DNA from 3 places in the Sphingomonas cellulosilytica genome. Region 3 is predicted to be linked to each of the others. Evidence: riboswitches for the same ligand, from Rfam matches in the RefSeq annotation. Region 3 holds a riboswitch; each other region holds the start of a gene.
The links. Region 3 has a riboswitch for cobalamin ahead of ACTZQ5_RS06160 (acyl-CoA thioesterase). Riboswitches for the same ligand answer to the same signal wherever they lie in the genome.

Region 1: it holds a riboswitch for cobalamin, as region 3 does, so the genes downstream of both, ACTZQ5_RS12330 (DUF1852 domain-containing protein) here and ACTZQ5_RS06160 (acyl-CoA thioesterase) in region 3, are expected to answer to the same signal.
Region 2: it holds a riboswitch for cobalamin, as region 3 does, so the genes downstream of both, ACTZQ5_RS11970 (TonB-dependent receptor plug domain-containing protein) here and ACTZQ5_RS06160 (acyl-CoA thioesterase) in region 3, are expected to answer to the same signal.

What each region holds. Positions count from the first base shown of each region.
Region 1 covers NZ_JBQRTT010000008.1:36,154-42,997, reverse strand. The annotation lists gene ACTZQ5_RS12340 (M16 family metallopeptidase) at 1-816, opposite strand, end outside; gene ACTZQ5_RS12335 (TonB-dependent receptor domain-containing protein) at 848-4,021, opposite strand; cobalamin riboswitch at 4,228-4,451, shown strand; gene ACTZQ5_RS12330 (DUF1852 domain-containing protein) at 4,584-5,570, shown strand; gene ACTZQ5_RS12325 (methionine synthase) at 5,602-6,630, shown strand; gene ACTZQ5_RS12320 (tetratricopeptide repeat protein) at 6,702-6,844, opposite strand, start outside.
Region 2 covers NZ_JBQRTT010000007.1:100,270-107,113, forward strand. The annotation lists gene ACTZQ5_RS11955 (alpha-galactosidase) at 1-981, opposite strand, end outside; gene ACTZQ5_RS11960 (MFS transporter) at 978-2,318, opposite strand; gene cobU (bifunctional adenosylcobinamide kinase/adenosylcobinamide-phosphate guanylyltransferase) at 2,498-3,052, opposite strand; cobalamin riboswitch at 3,078-3,280, shown strand; gene ACTZQ5_RS11970 (TonB-dependent receptor plug domain-containing protein) at 3,440-5,350, shown strand; gene ACTZQ5_RS11975 (aminotransferase class I/II-fold pyridoxal phosphate-dependent enzyme) at 5,350-6,330, shown strand; gene cobO (cob(I)yrinic acid a,c-diamide adenosyltransferase) at 6,327-6,844, shown strand, end outside.
Region 3 covers NZ_JBQRTT010000003.1:177,845-184,688, reverse strand. The annotation lists gene ACTZQ5_RS06170 (DUF6326 family protein) at 1-46, opposite strand, end outside; gene ACTZQ5_RS06165 (VOC family protein) at 984-1,466, opposite strand; gene ACTZQ5_RS06160 (acyl-CoA thioesterase) at 1,690-2,490, opposite strand; cobalamin riboswitch at 2,596-2,795, opposite strand; gene ACTZQ5_RS06155 (N-6 DNA methylase) at 3,215-6,244, shown strand; gene ACTZQ5_RS06150 (hypothetical protein) at 6,262-6,844, shown strand, end outside.

The DNA of each region.
Region 1 (6,844 bases), on a different contig from region 3:
GGTGGGCGGGGGCGCATCCCTGCCCCGCGGGATATCGCCGAAATACCGATCGACCTTCGCCTTCGCGGTGGCGAGGTCGATATCGCCGGCAAGGATCATCGTCGCGTTGTTGGGGCCGTAATGGTCCCGGAACCAGCGGCGCACGTCCTCGATCGACGCGGCGTTCAGGTCCTTCATCGACCCCACGGGCGCATGGCCGTAGGGATGCCCCTTGGGATAGAGGGCGGCGCGGAGCATATACTCGCCGATGCTGCCCGGCAGGTTGTCCTTCTCGCGCTTCTCGTTCTGGACGACGCCGCGCTGCTCGTCGAGCGTCGCCTGGGTCAGCGCGCCGAGCAGGTGGCCCATGCGGTCGCCTTCCATGAACAGCACGCGATCGAGGCTGCCCGTCGGTACCGTTTCGTGATACTTCGTATAATCGTAGCTGGTCGTGCCGTTGATGCCCACCACCCCGGCGTTGCGGAGCGGGGCGAAATAATCGCCCGGCACATTCTCGCTGCCGTTGAACATCAGATGTTCGAACAGATGCGCAAAGCCGCTCCTTCCCTCCGGCTCGTCGGCCGACCCGACATCGTACATGATCGAGGTGTAGACCAGCGGGGCGGAGCGATCGGTCATCACGATCACCCGCAGCCCGTTGGCCAGGGTAAAGCTCTGGTACGGGATCGTATAATCGGCCACCAGCGCCGCGAGGTCGGCGGGCGCCACCGGCCCAGCCGCTTCCGTATGAAGGGACAGGGCCGATCGCGACGCCGCCACGACGGGATGAAACGCCAGCGCCGCCGCGGCGCCGGCCAGGAGCATCGTACGCAGCATCATCCCAACCTCGATCGCGGACCGGGCAACGTCAGAACGCCTTGGTGACCGACAGCTGGAAATTGCGCCCGAGCGGGTCGCCGTACCGGCTGTAGAACAGCGGGGAGCTGCTGGTGTCGCGCGGCGGCCGCTTATCGAGCACGTTGTTGACGATCGCACGCAACGTGATGCCGTTGTCGTAGGCGTAGGACACCATCAGGTTCTGATAGGTCTGCGCCGGAACATACGCCGATCCCTGCGTATCGTCATATGAGCGCTTGGTGTTCAGATAGTAACGGTCGAACACTAAGGTCTGAACGCCGATGGAGAAGGAGTTCTTAGTCCAGCGAACCGTGGCGTTCCCGCGCCACGGCAAGGCGCCGTACCCGCCCGCGATGGCCGACTGGCCGCCCGACACGCCCAGGTAGCTCACGATTTCTCCGGGGAAGCCTTCGACTTCCAATTGTCGGTTCCAGGTCGCTGCGCCTTGGAGGTCGACCCGCCCGCCAAACAGGTTGAACCAATAATCCAGCTGAAAGTCGACGGACTCCACCCGCGTCCCGACGAAATTGGAGAGCGACAGGTCGAGGTAGGTGATAGGCCCGACCGCATATCCACCAGATGCCGGCCCACGTCTGACGCGATCCGGATAGAGTTCGAGGAACCGGAAGAGTTCGGCAGTCGCGCCTTCCAGCTTGCCGTTGAAGGAGCGCGCGGCATACTGAAACGCGATCGGCGCGAAAAAGTTGTTGCTCTTCGTGATCCGCGTCCAATCCGCTGAGAAGCGCAGGTTCGGAATGACACGCGGCGTCAGGATGACACCCGCCGTAATCGTTTTGGATGTCTCCGGCTTCACCTGGGGATTACCGCCGTAACTCGCCTCGATGAAGCCGTCGGCGTTCTCGACCCGCTCGAACCCACGCAATGGATCGACGAGGGTGACCTCAAGCGGGCCGGTTTGCTTGCTGAACTGCGTCAGCGTCGGCGGCAGATACCCGGTGCCGTAGGAGGCGCGGAACATCACGTCGCCGACCGGCTGCCAGCGGAAACTGACCATCGGGTCGATGTGGGATCGCTGCGATTCACCCACACCACTTTTATATCCTGCCGGAGGACAGGCGGCATAGTCCGCCGCGGTAGGGATTGCGAGGCCGGCGTAACACGTGAAAAGTTCGGAAGCGCCGCTGGCATCGTAATATTCGCCGCGACCCGACACGCGGATGTCGAACAACTTGACGAACCGGATGTCGTTCGCTGGTGAGATGATCGGAAACGCGACCTCGCCATAGCCTGACCAGAGCTTGTAGCTCGCCTTCGGCTGATAGGCGATGAAATACCCGAACAAACCCGCCGAGCGGACGGCTTCTCCCAGCCGGTCCTCGGACCGTTCGCCGTTCACGGTCACCTGGATCTTGCCGCCCGGCAGCTTGATCGGCAACGGCCCGGACAGCCGCAGCGACGTCGTCAGGTTGGACGAGAGTTGCGGCGCGTTTCTGTAGTTGAAGCCCGTGTTATACACGACAGGAAAAGGATTGGCCGTAACATCCTGCAGATAATTGATCGTTCCGTCTGCCAATGCGTCTCGCGTCGATTGCGCCACGAACGGCGGGTAGTCCGGAATGGTATAGCGGCTGCGCGCATATGAAACGTCGATATTGGCCTGCCATGCGTACGGCAGCTTGAAGATGCCGCCACCTACCACACTCCATTGCTTCAAGGTGTTGTCGAACCGCTGGATATCACCGAAATTCGGCCCCAAAACCTGGATTCGGGTGGTGAACGGGTTGTTTGGCGCATTGGCCGCCAGATCGACGATATTGGCGCCCCGACTGACGAAGGAGACCGACCGGTTTTCGCTATATTGCCCCTGAAGGTAAAGCGTCATCCAGTCGTTCATGTTACGCCGGACGGTCAGCAGGCCGCTGTAGTTTTCGCCGCCGTAGATCAGTGGTGCATCGAGACCGCCGTTCGTCGTGCCGGCCGGTGCCTCCAGGTTGATACTGCCGATATTGGCCAGTAGCGGTGTGACGCCGTCCAGCAGCACCCCGCGGTACCCCTCAGGCACATAGCCGATGCCGCTGCTCAGCACGGCACCGCCATATTGTGGCTTGAGCCGCAAGGGCGCCGGCCTTCCGTCCGTGCTGCGGGTGAGATTTCGGAAGTTCGGGGTGGCGCCGGGTGGAATAATCGCGCCGAACGGATTTTTGCCGGTCAGCCGGATCGTCTCGGCGACATTGTCGTTACGGATCCCGATACGGTCGCGGTACAGAACGGGAAGCGCCTTGCGCCAATTGCCCCCGAAGCTGATGTTGGTCCGGCCGCCTTCCAGCGTCTTCGCCAGCGACAGGTCGATTCGCCCCGTACCGGCCACGAAATCGTCGGTGTTCGAATAGGTCGCGGTCAGCTCGCCACCGGAGTAAGCATGCTTCAGCACGATGTTGATCGCACCGCCGCTGGCGCCGCTGCCGTAGATCGAGGAGGCGGACGATGCGAGCACCTCGATCCGCTCGATCGACGCCAGTGGAATACCGGTGATCTGCGCCTGGCCGAACGTCCCGTTACCCAGATTGACGCCGGGCTGGCGGCGGCCGTCGACCAGGATCAGCGTTTCGCGCGATCCGAGACCGCGCAGGTTGACCTGCGACAGCCCCCTCGCCTCGCGGTTCAGCGGATTGTCGAGCCCGGCCTGGCTGGCCGTACCCGCGCTGTTGTTCACCGTCAGCTGGTTGCGCAGGAACGTCTCCAGATCCGGCGCGCCCGAGCGCTTGATATCCTCGGACGTCAGCACGATGAACGGCTGGCTGTCGTTTTCCGTGCGCTCGATGCCCGTGTTCAGCGACCAGTCGCGCCGGCCCGTCACCAGGATGTCGGGGGTCGCATCCATCGAGGCGATCTCTTTGGGCCGCTTGATGATCGCGATCGCGCCCGAAGGGTCCGTCTGCGCGAAGAAGCCGGTCTGCAACAGCAGGCGGATCAGCACGAGGTCCGGCGTCGCCACGCCCTTGAACCCCTTCGTCCGGCCGTCGGCGATCTCGTCGGCCGAATAGATGATTTGGCGCTTGGACTGCGCCGCCCATTCGTCGAGCGCGGCCTTGAGCGTGCCCGCCGGGATGTTGAAGCGGACCTTTGCCGTGGCGGTGGCCGTTGATGCCTGTGCCTGTGCCTGTGCAGCCATGGCCGGCGCACTGGTGCCGACCAGCAGTGCGATGGCGACGCGAACCCTCATGCGATGCTCCCCCATTTCCCGCGCCGGCCGTCCGTTTTGGACATACCCGGCCCTGGGTAAGACAATCGGGTGTCGCAAACCCGTAACATGGATCGAAAATTATCTTGCGACAGCGGGAACCGGGGGACCTGGAGATCGGTCGACCAAGCGCCGCACCTCATATAAAGAAATCTTTATATCCCGATTGACAGTCCCGCCGGGCTGGTGTTGAAGGCGCGGGTCGAGGTTCCCCGCCTCAGGCGTGACGGCGGGGCTAAGACGGGAAGCCGGTGGCGCTCTTGCAGGGCGGAATCCGGCGCTGCCCCCGCAACTGTAAGCGGCGAGCGATGGTCCCATTTCGTGTCACTGAGCCTCCGCAAGAGGCTCGGGAAGGCCGGAACCACCGCATTGACCCGTGAGCCAGGAGACCTGCCTTTCGACGCCATAACGTTCCTCGGACGGGGGTTCCTCCGGTGGATCGCGCTTGACGCAAGGTCCGCGACACGTGCGTGTCGGCACGGGCTTGCCCGTGCCTCGCGCGCTCTATCCTGCGGCTCACCCGTCTGCACAGTGCAGGTGAGTCATGACGAATAGCGGCTTCACGTTCACGATCGGCAGCATCCCGTTCGACGAGGGCTATCGCCCCGCCGACAACACGCGCACCACCACCAATTTCGCCAATCTGGCGCGCGGCGCAAACCGGCAGGAGAATTTGCGCAACACGTTGCAGATGATCGACAATCGCTTCAATTCGCTGGCGCATTGGGACAATCCGGAAGGGAACCGCTACGCGGTCGAACTCACGATCCTGTCCGCGGCACTGACGATCGATGCCGCCGATCCCGCCGACGCGTTTCCGCTGATCGAGATCCTGCAGACGACCATCGTCGACCGGACCACCGGCGAGCGGATCGACGGCATCGTCGGCAACAACTTCTCGTCATACGTCCGCGACTACGACTTCAGCGTCGTGCTGCCCGAACACCTGCGCCGGCATCCGGAGGGCGGCGCACCCGAAGGGTTCGGCGATCTGCACGGCAATCTGTTCAAGCACTTCCTGAACTCGGCCGCCTATCGGACACGGTTCGCCAAGCCGCCGGTCATCTGCCTCAGCGTGTCGAGCAGCCGGACCTACCATCGGACCACGAACGGGCACCCCATCCTCGGCGTGGAATATCGCACCGACGATGTCTCCGCGACCGACGCCTATTTCGCGAAGATGGGCATGACGGTGCGCTACTTCATGCCGCGCCACGCCGTCGCGCCGCTCGCCTTCTACCATATCGGCGACCTGATCGGCGATTACACCGCGCTGGAACTGGCCGGCACGATCAGCACCATGGAAACCTTCCAGAAGATCTACCGGCCGGAAATCTACAACGCCAATTCGGTCGCCGCCGCCCGCTATCGGCCCAGCCTCACCTATCAGGATTATTCGCTGACCCGCATCGTCTACGATCGCGAGGAACGCAGCCGGCTGGCGATCGAGCAGGGCCGCTTCGCCGAGGAACATTTCATCAAGCCGCATGCCGCGGCGCTCGATCGGTGGTCTGCACGCTGCCCCCGCTGACCTTCCGCGATCCACAAAGGTATTTTTCGACATGACGACCTTGTTGCCGACCACCACCGCAGGCAGCCTGCCCAAACCCGCCTGGCTCGCGCAGCCCGAAACGCTCTGGTCGCCGTGGAAGCTGGAGGGCGAGGCGCTGGCGGCGGGCAAGCGCGACGCGCTGCGCCTCGCGGTCGACGACCAGCGCCGGGCCGGAATCGATATCGTCGGCGACGGCGAACAGACACGCCAGCATTTCGTGACGACCTTCATCGAGCATCTCGACGGCGTCGACTTCCAGCAGCGCGAAACCGTCCGCATCCGCGACCGCTATGACGCGAGCGTGCCGACCGTGGTCAGCGCCGTCTCCCGCCCGAAACCGGTGTTCGTCGAGGATGCCCGATACCTTCGCGCGCAGACCGACGGGCCGATCAAATGGACGCTGCCCGGCCCGATGACGATGATCGACACCCTGTACGACGCGCATTATCGCAGCCGCGAGAAACTGGCCTGGGAATTCGCGCTGATCCTCAACCAGGAGGCGCGCGAGCTGGAAGCGGCGGGTGTCGACATCATCCAGTTCGACGAGCCCGCGTTCAACGTCTTCTTCGACGAAGCGAACGACTGGGGCATCGCCACGCTGGAGAAAGCGGCGGAGGGGCTGCGCGCCGAAACCGCGGTGCACATCTGCTACGGCTACGGGATCAAGGCCAATACCGATTGGAAGAAGACGCTGGGCTCGGAATGGCGCCAGTATGAGCAGACCTTCCCCAACCTGCAGAAGTCGACGATCGATATCGTGTCGCTGGAATGCCAGAATGCGCGCGTGCCGATGGAGCTGATCGAGCTGATCCGCGGCAAGAAGGTGATGGTCGGCGCGATCGACGTGGCGACCGACGCCGTGGAAACGCCGGAGCAGGTCTCCGACACCCTGCGCAAGGCCTTGCGCTATGTCGACGCCGACAAGCTCTACCCCGCCACCAACTGCGGCATGGCGCCGCTGGCGCACGACGTCGCGCGCGGCAAGCTGCGGGCACTCAGCGCCGGCGCGGCGATCGTGCGGGCGGAGCTTTCGGCCTGACGAGCGACGAGGGCCTGTGTAGCGGTGACCCGGCCGGATAGCGACGGCCACCTGGGCGGCGACGCGCACCTTCAGCCGTCAGCCTCCTGTGCGATCGGCGTCGCGATCACCTCAAAGGGTGGAATTTCCAGCGTACTGTCGGGATCCGCCAGGGTGATCTGGCGCGCGCGTTGCACCAGCGCGTCATAGGCGCGCCGTGCGACAGGGCGATCCG
Region 2 (6,844 bases), on a different contig from region 3:
GTCGAGCACGAACCGCTCCACGCCCAGGGCGGCGGCCCGATCGGCCAGCGCCATCAGCGCCGCCTCGTCATGGTCGAAGTAGAAGCCTTCCCAGCTGTTCACATGCACCTGCCGCGGCGGCATGCCGTCCGCCGGCCAGGGCGCGCGGGCGCGGACCGCGGCGTGGAAGGCCTGGATCGCGCCGTTGAGGCCCGCGGGCGAGCAGGTCGCCAGCATCTCCGGGCTGTCGTACCGACCGCCGGGTGCCAGCCGGATCTCGCCGGAGGCCAGCGCCTCGCCCATCTGCAACGTCCAGAATCCGTCGTCGTCGCGCTCGACGGCGAGGCGGTGGTTGCCCGACCAGGCGAGCTGCGCGGCATGGACGCGGCCGCCATGCCACCCCGCCTCCGGCCCCATCACGAACAGCCCCGGCGGCCCGGCATGACCGGTGAGGCCGCGGTGGTTCTCACGTAGCCAGCCGTGCGCGGGCATCGGCTCCGCTTGGGGCACGAACTCGGCATTGTGGCGGCCGGTGAAGCTGCGGATGCCGGCGCAATCGGCGGGCAGCGGCAGCGTACCCGCGGCAAGCCATGCGACGTCGAGCATGCCGTCGCCGCGATTGACGACGCTGGCCGACAGCGTCGCCACATCGCCGGCCAGCGCGATCCGCTGTACCAGGGCGACCTCGGCGGCGGCGTCGACCAGGGTGACGGTCACCGCATCGTCTGCCTGTTCGATCGCCTCCACCACGAAACGCTGCGCGAAGGCGCGTCCGCCGCGATGCGCATGCAGCGCCGCGGGGCCGAACCAGCCGGTGCCGAACGCCGGCGCGACGGTCAGCGGCTGGTCGTCGTCGAGCGAAAAGGACGCCGCGGGCCGCACGTCCGCCAGCGGCGGCAGCCCCGCCGCAGCGACGCGCGGCCCCCACCAGCGCCACGCCGGCGGCGCCTCGCCGCGCGGCTCCAGCACCAGGCTGCTCGACGGGCCGTGGAACGCGATCATGCCGCGGTCATGCCGACCGGCAGCCCTTCGGCGTTGCGCGCGCGTACGCTCCACACCGCGGCGGCGGCGGCGAACATCAGCACCCCGCACAGCGTCAGCACGTGCCGCGGATCGCCGCCGAGCAGGGTGTCGTAGAACGCCCACATCGTGGCCGAGAAGATCAGCATCGGAATGACGATCATCATGTTGAAGATCCCCATGTAGACGCCGGTCCGCTCCGGCGGGATCGACCCTGCGAGGATCACATAGGGGTTGCCCATGATGCTCGCCCAGCCGATGCCGACGCCGATCGCGGGCAGGAACAGCATCCATTTTTCGGTGACGTGCGGCAGCCACAGCATGCCGATCCCGGCGAGCACCAGGCAGGCCGCATGCAGGCTCGCCGCGCCGATCCGCTTGGCGAGCGGCACCATCGCAAAGGCGGCGACGAAGGCGACGGCATTGTACCACGCCGCCATCTCGCCATTGGTCAGCACCGCCGAATGGAAGCCGGACGAGGTGGCGACATTGGTGCCGTACACCGACCGGCCGATCGCATAGATGACGTACGCCCAATAGGCCGCCATCGCATACCATTGGAACAGGCTCATCAGAGCCAGCTTGCGCATCGCCACCGGCATGTCGCGGATCGCCGCACCGATCTCGGCGAGCACCGCGCCCGGCGTCTTGGGCTCGGCGGCGATGCGTGCGCGCTCGGCGGTGGTCAGCGGCAGCTCGGGGACCCGGCGGATCGACCAGACGATCGTCCCGAAGCTCAGCGCGGCGCCGACCATGAACGCGATCCGCGCGGTATAGGGGATGTTGTGCGCGTCGACCCAATCCTGGTTCATCCCCGCCCAGACGAGCAGCGACGGGGTCAGGAACGCGAGCATCTGCGCAAGGCCGGTGAACGCCGACTGGGTGAGGAAGCCGATCTGGTGCTGGTTGGCGTTCAGCCGGTCGGACACATAGGCGCGATAGGGCTCCATGGTGATGTTGTTGCCGGCATCGAGGATCCACAGCATCGACACCGCCATCAGCAGCGACGACGACAGCGGCATGCAGAACAGCCCGATCGCGCACAGCACGGCGCCGACCAGGAAATAGGGCGTCCGCCGTCCCCAGCGCGAATCGGTGCGATCGCTCATCGCGCCGATCAGCGGCTGGACGAGCAGGCCCGTGATCGGCCCCGCCAGCTGCAACAGCGGCAGCGATGCCTCCGCTGCGCCCAAGTAGCTGTAGATCGGCGCCATGTTGCCCTGCTGCAGCCCGAAACTGAATTGCAGCCCGAGGAAACCCAGATTCATCTCAAGCACCCGTCCCAACGACAGCTGCGGCTTGGAATCAGGCATGCGCATCGGCGTCCTCTCTGGCGATGGGCCCGTCTCCGGCGAGCTTGCGCGGCATCGTACCATCATCCGCTGCAAACACAACAATCGATTGCAGTTATACTTCCTCTCCCGATGACAGCCGAATGGTGGAGGAGGAGGTCAGCGATGCCATTGGCCGGGCAAGACGTAGCTTGCCTCTCCCTCCGTCACGCCTTCGGCGCGACACCTCCCCCTGGCGGGGGAGGATCGGAGTGATGAAATCGCTGCAACGGCAGCACCAGGCCGGCGACGACCAGATACGTCGCATCCGCCATCCCGGCGACTGCCTGATTGAGGCGCCCCGCGGCATCGCGGAACCGGCGACCGAGCGGGTGGTCGGGGACGATGCCCATGCCGACCTCGTTACTCACCACGTATACCGGCACCGGCGCTCGGGATAAGGCCGTCAGCAGATCGGTGGTGCGCGCCGCGATATCATGCTCGCCGAGCATCAGGTTCGATAGCCACAACGTGAGGCAGTCAACCAGCACCGCGCCTTCGCCGATACCGCCGATCGCCTCGGGCAGCGCCAGCGGACATTCGACCGTCGTCCAGCGTGCATCGCGATCCGCGCGGTGGTGCGCGATGCGCTCACGCATCTCCTCGTCATGCGCCTCTGCCGTAGCGAGATAGTGCAGCGGCCCCGCATGCGCCTCCGCCGCACCTTGCGCCAGCCGGCTCTTGCCGGAGCGTGCGCCGCCCAGGAACACCATCGTCGCCATCTTGCCTTCGTCTCCCCATCGCCCTAGGGGCGCCGACGCGACAGGTTCCCAGAGATGGGATGAAAAGGGAACCCGGAAGCGAGCCGCGCTCGCCATCCGGGGCTGCCCCCGCAACTGTGACCGGCGAGCCTTTGCTCCTTCCGCGCGCCACTGGATGTCACCATCCGGGAAGGCCGGGCAAGGCGACGACCCGGGAGCCAGGAGACCTGCCCGTCGCGGTTGTCCTTCGTGCCGACGGGGTGTGCGGTGCGATCGAGGGGTTTCCTCGCGTGACGACGGTGTTGGGGGCGTTGCGTGGGCGGACCGGTTCCGGCTGCCGCGGCGTCGCGTCCCCGTTGTTGAACGACGATGAGGGAAACCATCGTGACGAAATACTCCTATCTGATCATGCTGCCGTGCATCGCGGCGGCGACGCCTGCATTCGCGCAAAGCGCGCAATCCACCACCGGCCTCGAACAGGCGGCCGATGCGGGCAGCGACATCCTGGTCACCGCCAACCGCGCCGCGCGGCCCGCCGATACCGTCGGCCAGTCCGTGACGGTGCTCGACACGCGGACGATCGAACAGCGCCAGGCGGTGGTCGTCTCCGACCTGCTCCGTCAGACGCCGGGCGTCACCGTGACGCGCAACGGCGGCGTCGGCACCGCGACCTCGGTCAACATCCGCGGTGCGGAGAGCGACCAGACGGTGGCGCTGATCGACGGCATCAAGCTGAACGATCCCTCCTCGCCCGGTGGCGGCTTCAACTTCGGCAACCTGCTGATCGGCAACATCGCGCGCATCGAGGTGCTGCGCGGCGCCCAGTCGGTGCTGTGGGGCAGCCAGGCGATCGGCGGCGTCGTCAACCTCATCACCCGCCAGCCGACCGAACAGCTGAGCGTCAACGCCCGCGCCGAAGGCGGCTGGCACGAAACGGGGCAGGGCTTCGCCAACGTGTCGGGCAAGGCCGGCCCCGTCTCGGCCAGCCTCGGCGGCGGCTATTACACCACGGACGGCATCTCCGCCTATGCGCCGGGCACGGAGCGCGACGGCTATCGCAACTATGCCGCCAACGGCAGCCTCGGCATCGCGCTCGCATCGGCGATATCGGTCGATCTGCGCGGCTTCTACTCGAACGGCCGCACCGATATCGACGGCTTCCCGGCGCCCCGCTTCGTCTTCGGCGACACGCGCGAATATGGCGACAGCGAGCAATGGACGGGCTACGCCGGCCTCAACGCCGCGCTGTTCGACGGACGCCTGCGCAACCGCTTCGGCTATGCGCACACCGACAGCAACCGCCGCAACTACGACCCCGACGGTACGCCGCAGGAAACCTTCTACGGCAAGGGGCGCAACGACCGCATCGAATATCAGGGCACGGCCGACGTCACCTCCGCGGTGTTCGCGACCTTCGGTGCCGAGCGCGAGGTGTCGCGCTTCACCACCTCGAGCTACGGCGGTCCGCAGACGCGCGGCCGGGCGCGCATCTTCAGCGTCTATGGCCAGCTGGCGGTGACGCCGGTCGCCGGGCTGACCGCGACGGGCGGCATCCGTCACGACGACCACAACATCTTCGGCGGCGCCACCACGGTGTCGGCGAGCGGCGTGTGGTCGCCCAACGGCGGCGCCACCGCCTTCCGCGCGAGCTATTCGGAAGGGTTCAAGGCGCCGACGCTCTACCAGTTGCAGAGCGAATACGGCAACGCACGGCTCGACCCGGAACGCTCGCACGGCTGGGACGCGGGCGTGACGCAGAAGGCGCTGGGCGGCGCGGTCGAGGCGAGCGCGACCTATTTCCGGCGGACCTCGTTCGACCTCATCACCTTCGTCTCGTGCACCGCGCCGCTCACCGGCATCTGCGCCGGACGGCCGAACGGCACCTATGACAACGTCGCGCGTGCGCTGGCGCAGGGTGTCGAGGCGACGCTGCTGCTGCGCCCGGTCGAGGCGCTGACCTTCAGCGCCAGCTACACCTATCTCGACGCCAGGAACCGCTCGACCGGCACCGCCAACTTCAACCGCGCCCTGCCGCGGCGACCGGACAACAGCGTCACGGTGAACGCCGACTACCGCTGGCCGTTCGGCCTCACCACGGGCGCGACGATCACCGCGGTCGGCGACAGCTTCGACAACGCCTCCAATGCGCGCCGCCTCGACGGCTACGTCATCACCGACGTGCGCGCCGCCTTCCCGGTCGGCCGCCATGTCGAAGTGTACGGGCGTATCGAGAATGCCTTCAACGAACGCTACCAGACGATCTATCAATATGGGCAGCCGGGGCGCGGTGCCTTTGGCGGCATCCGGCTGACCTATTGATGATCCACGCATCCGTCCTCGCCACCTTCACCGCCCATGGCGGACGGGTGGCGGCGGCGCGCGCGGCTTTCGGCGGCGAGAACTGGATCGACCTGTCGACCGGCATCGCGCCGTGGAGCTGGCCGGCCGAGACGGTGCAGCCGGCGCTCGACCGGCTGCCCGAACCGGATGAGCTCGCCGCGCTGGAAGCGGCGGCGGCACAGGCATTCGGCGTCGCCGATTTCGCATGCGTGGTGGCGGTGCCGGGCACCGACCTCGCGATGCGGCTGCTGGCGCCTTTGCTGGGTGCAACCCGTGCTGCCGTTCTGACGCCGGGCTATGCCGGTCACGCCGCGGCGTGGCCGCATGCGACCGCGATCCCGCACGTCACGCCGGATGCGGTCGCCGGTTGCGATCTCATCGTGCTGGCCTGCCCCGCCAATCCCGATGGCCGCGTCACCGATCCGGCACTGTTGCGCACGCTGGCGCGCGACAGGATCGTGGTGGTCGACGAGGCCTATGCCGATCCCGAACCGGGGCTCGCCGCGCAGGCGTCGGACCGGCTGGTGGTGCTGCGATCGTTCGGCAAATTCTATGGCTTGCCCGGATTGCGGCTGGGCTTCGTCATCGCCGGCCGGGCCGTTGCGGACCGGTTGCGCGCGATGCTGGGCGACTGGCCCGTCACCGCGCCGGCCATCGCGATCGGCACCGCCGCCTATCGCGACGCCGCCTGGCGCGCCAGGCAGCAGGCGCGCATCGTGGAGGCGGGCGCGATGCTCGACCGCCTGCTCGGCGATGCAGGGTTGGCGATCGTCGGCAGCGCGCCGTTGTTCCGGCTGGTCGCACATCCACGCGCGCACGACCTGTTTGCGGCACTGGCGCGGCATGGCATCCTGACCCGTCCCTTCGCCGACGCGCCCGACCGGCTGCGCATCGGCCTGCCACGCGGTGCCGCCGCGCTCGCCCGTCTCGCCGCTGCCCTGGAGTCGTTTTCCCGATGACCGATACGCCCGACGAACACGCCCGCCACAACGCCCGCATGGCGCGCCTTGCCGCCGCCCGTGCCAAGATGCAGGCGCGTCGCACGCTCGAACGCGGGCTGCTGATCGTCCACACCGGCAACGGCAAGGGCAAATCCTCCTCCGCCTTCGGCATGGCGATCAGGAGCATCGGCTGGGGGCTGAAGGTCGCCATCCTGCAATACGTCAAGGGCAAGTGGGAAACCGGCGAACGCACCTTCTTCGAGGCGCACCCCGACCTCGCGACCTTCGAGGTGATGGGAAAGGGCTTCACCTGGGACACGCAGGATCGCGCGCGCGACATCGCCGCCGCGCGGGCGGCGTGGGAACGGTCCAAGGCGATGATCCTCGATCCCGCGTTCGATTTCGTCATCCTCGACGAACTCAACATCGTGCTGCGTGACGACACGCTGCCGATCGACGAGGTGGTGGCGTTCCTGAAGGAGCGGCCGCTCACCAAGCACATCTGCATCACCGGCCGCGGCGCCAAGCCCGC
Region 3 (6,844 bases):
CTTTCGTTGGCGCCCGATACTCCTCCAGCACTACCAGCCCCTCCACCAGTGTCTTGCGACGATGACACAGTCGTGCCTATGCCGCAACGGTAGGCGGCGCTGGCCGGCTTCGCGCTTCTCGATCCTTGCTGGCACCGGGGTGCCATTTGGCGCTGATGGATCATGCGGGTGAGCGGAGACATCTGCAGATCAGGATCGTTGGCGAACGTCTCGGCCGTCCGTACGACCGTCTCCTGCGGGGAGGATCGGGGGCCGTCCAGGTCACCGTTTCCGAAGGATTGCGCGCCTTCGTTCCATTCGGACGGTAGGAGCTCACCACTCGATGCAGGCTAACGTCCGAGCCGATCAAGTCGACGCGGGGGCTTCTTCCCGTCGTGGTTTCGTGTGATCGGTAGAAGACGGCCTTGTTGGACGGAATGGACGTCGCCCTCGATCATGTAATGCCGCTCATGATATCTATGACCAGGCTCAGGTATGCCGCAGCGACCTCCGCTTTTGCCTGTGGCAGGCAATCAAGGGCGTCTTGCGCCCTATGCAATAATTCGCGGACGGCGTTGACTGCGTTGTCGATTCGAAGTGCGTTCTCACTTGTCATGGCGATATCCCATCAGCTCCCGACCAAGCGGGTATATGATGCGGGGGTAAATCCAGCGTTAACCATAAGGTCAGTCTAACTGTCTAGCGCTTGCGTTCGTCGCCGCGTGCAGCCCGGGTGGGCGGGGCTCGCTTACCACCAGCGTGATCGCGATGACGAACACCGCGTCCGAGGGAAAGGTCAACCGTTCAAGCTTTGCGAGTTCGCGATCCTTTGTCGTCGTTACCCCGATCCGGCATCTTCACCGCCTGCCCTCATAGAGGCAAGACCAAGTACGTGACGACCGCGGCGGGACCGCTCTTGTCGCATCGCTGTCGGCGGGTGAGTCGTGAGAGGCGCTCCACTTCTTCGTTGCTCCATCCCTTTGAGGTAGGCCGGGCCGGCGGTGTCAGCGGATACGCTCGCCGATGTCGACCCGGTTGCCATCAGGGTCGGCAAACACGAAGGCGCGTTGGCCGTATTCCTTGTCCATCAGCCTCTTGATGATCCGGACGCCTTCGGCTTCGCAGATCGAATAGAGCGCGGCCGCGTCGCTCACGAACATGTGCATCACATTCGCGGTCGAGGCATGGTGGTCAGGCTTCCTGCTCAGATGAATTTCGGCCTGATCCTTCTTCAACACCATGAAGCCGACTGGATCACCGTTCTCGAACACCTTCCTGAAGCCTAGGATGCGTGAGTAGAAGTTGTGCGCAGCCTGGATATCCCGCACGCAGATGCAAGGCGCGGTTCGGCCGAACGCGACGTCGGAAATGGAGGGAAACACCATTTTGCCTTCCTCTTCGGGCAGGGACGGCGGTGCGCGTGCCGGTTCAGGAGCGGTGTCCGTCCACCAGCCGTGCAGAACGCCTGATGGCTTGTCAACGCGCATGGCGTGATGCGCCGAGTTTCCCGATGTTCGATCCTGTGCAATACAGCTGGCAAGTCGGTATGAGCCATTCCGTTATCACCAAGCCAGCTGAGCGCGGTGTTCGTCAGACAAGCTATTCCACGTATGTTCTACCCGATGGCTGCGCTGCCCCCCACACATTCCTTTGGTTGGCCGCGCTTCGGCTGAGGCCGTTTGCGGGGTGGCAGGCCGCCAGCGGCCCCATTCATCCCTCCCTTTTTGGGAAAGTCTGGGGGGAATGTCCTCGGATGCCACCAAGCGGTTTCGCTCGACCATTCGCATCAACCGAAACCATCGTGAACAGAGCCGTGGCCGCATGTCGTCTTTCCCCGGATACCAGATCCTCGGCGCTCAGATCCACACTGATGCGCATGGAGCTGCGCCCGGTCATCTGTACTCCGGCAGTCAGCTCGACCATCTCGCCCTCCCGGATGGGGGAACGGAAGTCGATCCGGTCAGATGCCGCCATGACCATGACCGCCCGTGCCTGGCGCGTCGAGGCGATGAAGGCCGCCTTGCCCATCATGCGAAGCGCATCGCCGCCATAGAGGGTGCCGTAATGGTTGGTCTGGTTCGGGAAGATCATCTCGACCGTTCGCAACGGCTGCGTCGCATCGTGCGGAACCGTCTCGCCCATCGGCGGCAGAGGGTCTTCGCCTCCGACCGCGAGGAGCGTGAAACGGCCTCGCGTACAAAGCCGTCGTTCGCCCGATACCGGCGCCTCTGCGATCAGTTCGACCTCGACGTCGAGCGACTTCCGCCCCACCCGCACGACCCGACCGGTCACCTCGACCATGTCGCCGATCCGGGCTGGCGCCGCGAAATCGATCTTCTCCGAAGAGGCGGTGACGAAGGCCGCGCGGCCGTGGCGTGAGGCCGCGAGAAAGGCGACCTTGTCCATATGCGCCAAGGCCACACCACCGAAGAGGGTTCCGTGGTGATTGGCATCACCGGGAAAGACCATGTCGATCAACTGGATGGGGGTGCTTTGATGTTCCTGCGGCATCCTGGTCCTCAATCATTCGCGAGGTAATCCAGACGCCGGCAGCCAACGGGAGAGATGTACCTCTCCCGCAGCAACGCAGCGGCCAGACCGGGCACCCCGCCGGTGGTCGTCATGGCGTCGAAGGCAGGTCTCCTGGCTCGCGGGTCGTCACGGAAATCCCGGCCTTCCCGACGCCGAAGCGCCAGTGGCACGCGAGGGGATTTCTACTCGCCGCTTACAGTTGCGGGGGCAGCATCGGCATCGAACCGATTTCCCGTCTTAGCCTTCGGCCATGCGGCGAAGGAACCTTGACCGTACCGGGGTCGCAGAAAACGTCCCTTCGGGTCAAGGTCAGGGGGAATTTCCGACTGCGCGCGGCGTACCTTCCACAGTCGACGATCGACCTCAGGAACAAGGCCGGCGTCCTTTCGAATGTCACCCCGAGGCTGAGCGACGCTTCTCCGTCAGGAAGTCGACCAGAGCGCGCAGCTTCGCCGGCATCTGCTCGCGGGTCGGGAATTGGAGCTGGAACCCGTCGCATGATGGAGCCACCTCGCCAATACGCCTATCGGCCGACCGCTGGCGACATGCTCGCGCACCGCATGACCCATCTGCGTCAAGCCGGCGCCTAAGTCGCTGAAACAATAGAACATTCCATGTATCCCGTTGATCCGGTTGGGATTCTTGTCCGGTGGACGAATTGCTGCTATGCTTATGAAGCGGGTCATGAGGGGAGCGCCGCCGGATGGATGGCACTTTCACCGATCCGAGTCTGGATGATCGGCTCGAACGCCTGCTGGGACTTCTGGGCTACCTCGGTGACCCCGACTACCGCACCGGCATCGGTCCGCGAGAAGCGGGCCCGCTTCGGCATTCGCTCGACCTCGCCTTCGAGCGCATCGGAGTGGTGGGTGCCCTCACGCCCCGTGCGCCGCTCGCGAACCAGACGCATGCGGCTGTCGACGAAAGGCGAATTCCCGTCGTCTACGTCGTGACGGCCGCGGACGAGGACGAGGCGGATGCACGCCATCGCGCCATCTGGTCGCAGTCGGTCGTGCCGCAGATATTGATGGCCACCCCGGCCGGCTTCTCGCTCCGCAACGGCTTCGACTACCGGCAGAAGGGAGCGCTCCATCCCTGGTCGGAACTCGACGGTTCGGGCCTTCCGCGTGAACTCGTTCCGCTGACGTCGCTTGCGATCCGATCGTCCTCCTCCTGGCGCAACTTCACCATCCCCAACCGGGTCGATGCCCGGATCGCCGCCGACATTCGCAATCTCAGCGTCAAGGTCCGCAAGGACCACCCCGGTCTCGGTTCCCGTCCAGGTCTTGTGAACGCCCTGATCGGTCACTTCCTGTATCTCAACGTACTCGTCGACAGGGGCGTCCTGGACCAGGCCTGGATCGATGGTCTCACCGACGCCGACGGCAGGCGCCTCTGTCCCGACATAACGCTGAGGGACATCGACCCGACCCAGCGCGGGTCGGCGTGGCCGGTCGAGCAGGTCTGGTTGCTGTTCGATGCGATCGACGGCGTCTTGAACGGTTCCATCTTCCCTATCGGGAAGAATGAACGCGAGCTGGTCACGACCGAAGTCTCCGACCTCGTCCGGAGAGTGCTCCGATCGGATACGCTGACCGAGGACGGCGGGCAACAATTCTCCTTCATCGACGTCGATTACGCCGTTCTGCGGAGCGAGACGATCTCCGCGATCTACGAGTGCTTCTTCGACCTCGAGGGCGATGGAGAGCGAAGGAATCACGGCGCGTTCTACACTCCTTCCTTCCTGGTCGACTATGTCGTACAGGAAGCCGACCGCATCCGTTCGTTGGATCGGAAGGCACGCGTCCTCGATCCGGCCTGCGGATCGGGAGCGTTCCTGGTTGCCGGCTACCGTCACATCCTCGAAGCCGATCGGGCCGATGGAGCTACGTTATCCCCGATGGAGCTGGGCCGCGTTCTGAGCGACTCCATCAGGGGGGTAGAGCTCAAGGCGCAGGCTGCGAACGTCGCGCGGTTCAGCCTGTACCTGACCATGCTCGACTATCTTCCGGGAAGGACGTTGGCGTCGCTCGCTGACGAGCTCGGCGATCGCCAGCTGTTCCCGGACTTGTCCCACAACATCATCGACCAGGACGCGTTCGAGCTGCTGCCAGATGCATTTGCCGCGCGAGCCACCCACGTCTTCGGCAATCCACCGTGGAACCGCTACGCCCCGGCATCGCCCGCCGCGGCATACGCGGCCTCTCTTCTCAAGCGACTGCACGACACCGTTGTCGACGAGCAGGCACAGGCGGAGGTTTTCTACTGGAGAGCCATGCTGGACCTTGCCGCCGAGGACGCCGTCATCGCGTTCGTGATGCCTACCAAGGCGTTCATTGCCCCAGGAGCGCGGCATTTCCCCCACGCCGTCGCTACGCGCACGCGACTGCACGGCGTGGCGAACCTGACGAGCTTCCGGCGCAAGCTCTTCCAGGATGCTGGCGAGGCCGCGACGGTCGTCTTCGCGTCTCCGGGAGCGCCCGGCCCTCTCGCGATGGGATGGCGTTTCTCTCCCCAGCTTTCTGCGCAGCCGCTAGGCGCCGATGGACGGCCATGGGCTATAGTGATCGATAGGAGCCAGGTCGAACGCTTCCATCAGGCCGAAATGTCCGCCGCCGACTACGAGTGGTACCGGGATCTGCTTCTCCAGCCGCTGGACCGTCGCATCGTCGCGGCTCTGGAGACGAATGGATCGGCCAGGTCACCGCTGAACGTGTCCGCGTTCCTGAAGGCGTCCCATATGCACGTTTCGACAGGCGAGACCTGGAAGAGGACGGGGTTGCCCGAAGACCTGGTGCTGGGGACGCACGGCGACAACGACTTCAGGTTGCGGCTGGGTCTGTCGGACGCCGAACCGCTCGGATTGGACGAGGAGGTGTCCACGAACTATCAGATACCCGACGAACTCTTCGACTCTCTGTCCGATCGGTTCAGGGCGATGTTCGGTGGACCGACGCTCTTCATGCCTCGATCACAGGCCACCCCGCACGTCGTCGGACGTGCGGCGTTCAACGCCTCCATCCAAGGCATATACTTCACCGGCACACAGACCCCCGAACCGGAGCGTCGCGAGGTACTGCGCGAATTCGCCCTCTACCTCCGCACGGGCGTCGGTCGCTATATGGTCTCCCTCTTCGGACGCAGCTGGATCGCCGATCAGCGCCGCTTCGAGACACCCGACCTCAAGCGGCTGCCCTTTCCCTACAAGGATCGGAACGAGCTGTTGCGAATGCCGGTGTCCGACTTCTTCCGGAACGGCAAGGAGGATGTCGAAGGCTTCGCTCTCTTCGCCGGCGAGCGACTGGGCATGCCGCCATTGTTCGCGCAGGCGGTACTGGAGCACCGCTCGCTGCGAGAGCGTGCTCAGAACGGAAAGCGTCTCCCGGATTGCGACACCGTCATGAAGGACGCGGACTTCGTGAGGTACGCCGATGCGCTGCGCGACGAGCTTGGCCACCTTCTCGCGCACACTCCGCTCAGCATCCGTCTCCTTGCCCCCAACGTCGGTGGTCGCGAGGTGCAGGTCGTGCTCGCTCCGCCGGGCGTCGACGTGGCCGTCGTCGGGACGCCGGACGCGATGCCCGATTTCGGGTCCCAGGCTGCCATCGAGCTTACCGAGCACGTCGAGTACGCCGTTGCCCACATATTCAAGCCTGACGTGAAGACCGCCTGGACGACCGACCGGGCCTATTCCGATGCGATCGGCGTCGCGAACAGGGTCATGGCCGCTTGAGGGCGACGCCCCCGAGCGTGGCGTCGACGATGCCGGGCGGTGCCGGCTACCTCGACCGTGTGCGCGCGCAGGTCTGGGACGAGTTCGTGAGGAATGTCGTCGCCATGCTACAATGTGCCGCCGCGAGGGTCGCGGCGGATCGACCCGTCGCGTTCTCGACGCGCAACGGATGGTGGGGAGAAGGCGGTCACAGGGTCCTCGGTCACGACGTGCGCATCCCGCTCGAGAACGCGGTGACCGACGCGTTGGTACGGTCCTGTAAGGATCTGCTGAGGAGACGCCGCCCCAATCATTTCCTGGTACAGAAGCAGATATTCGTGGTGCAGCAGCAGCCGCGCGAGGTCCAGGATCGACTCGGCAGTGCCGCCTACACGACGGACATCCAGTTCGCGTCGAGCTCGGTCCCGGATCTCGACCTGCGCATCGAGGCCAAGAGATTGCTGGGCGCCAGTCACTTGGGCGACTACCTCGGGAGCGAAGGTCTGCTGAGGTTCGCACACCGCGAACCCTACACCGTGCAGCCGGTCGGCATGATGCTCGGTTACGTCTTCCAACACGATCCAGCGCATTGGTCGGCCCGCATCGATCGTCAGATGCCCT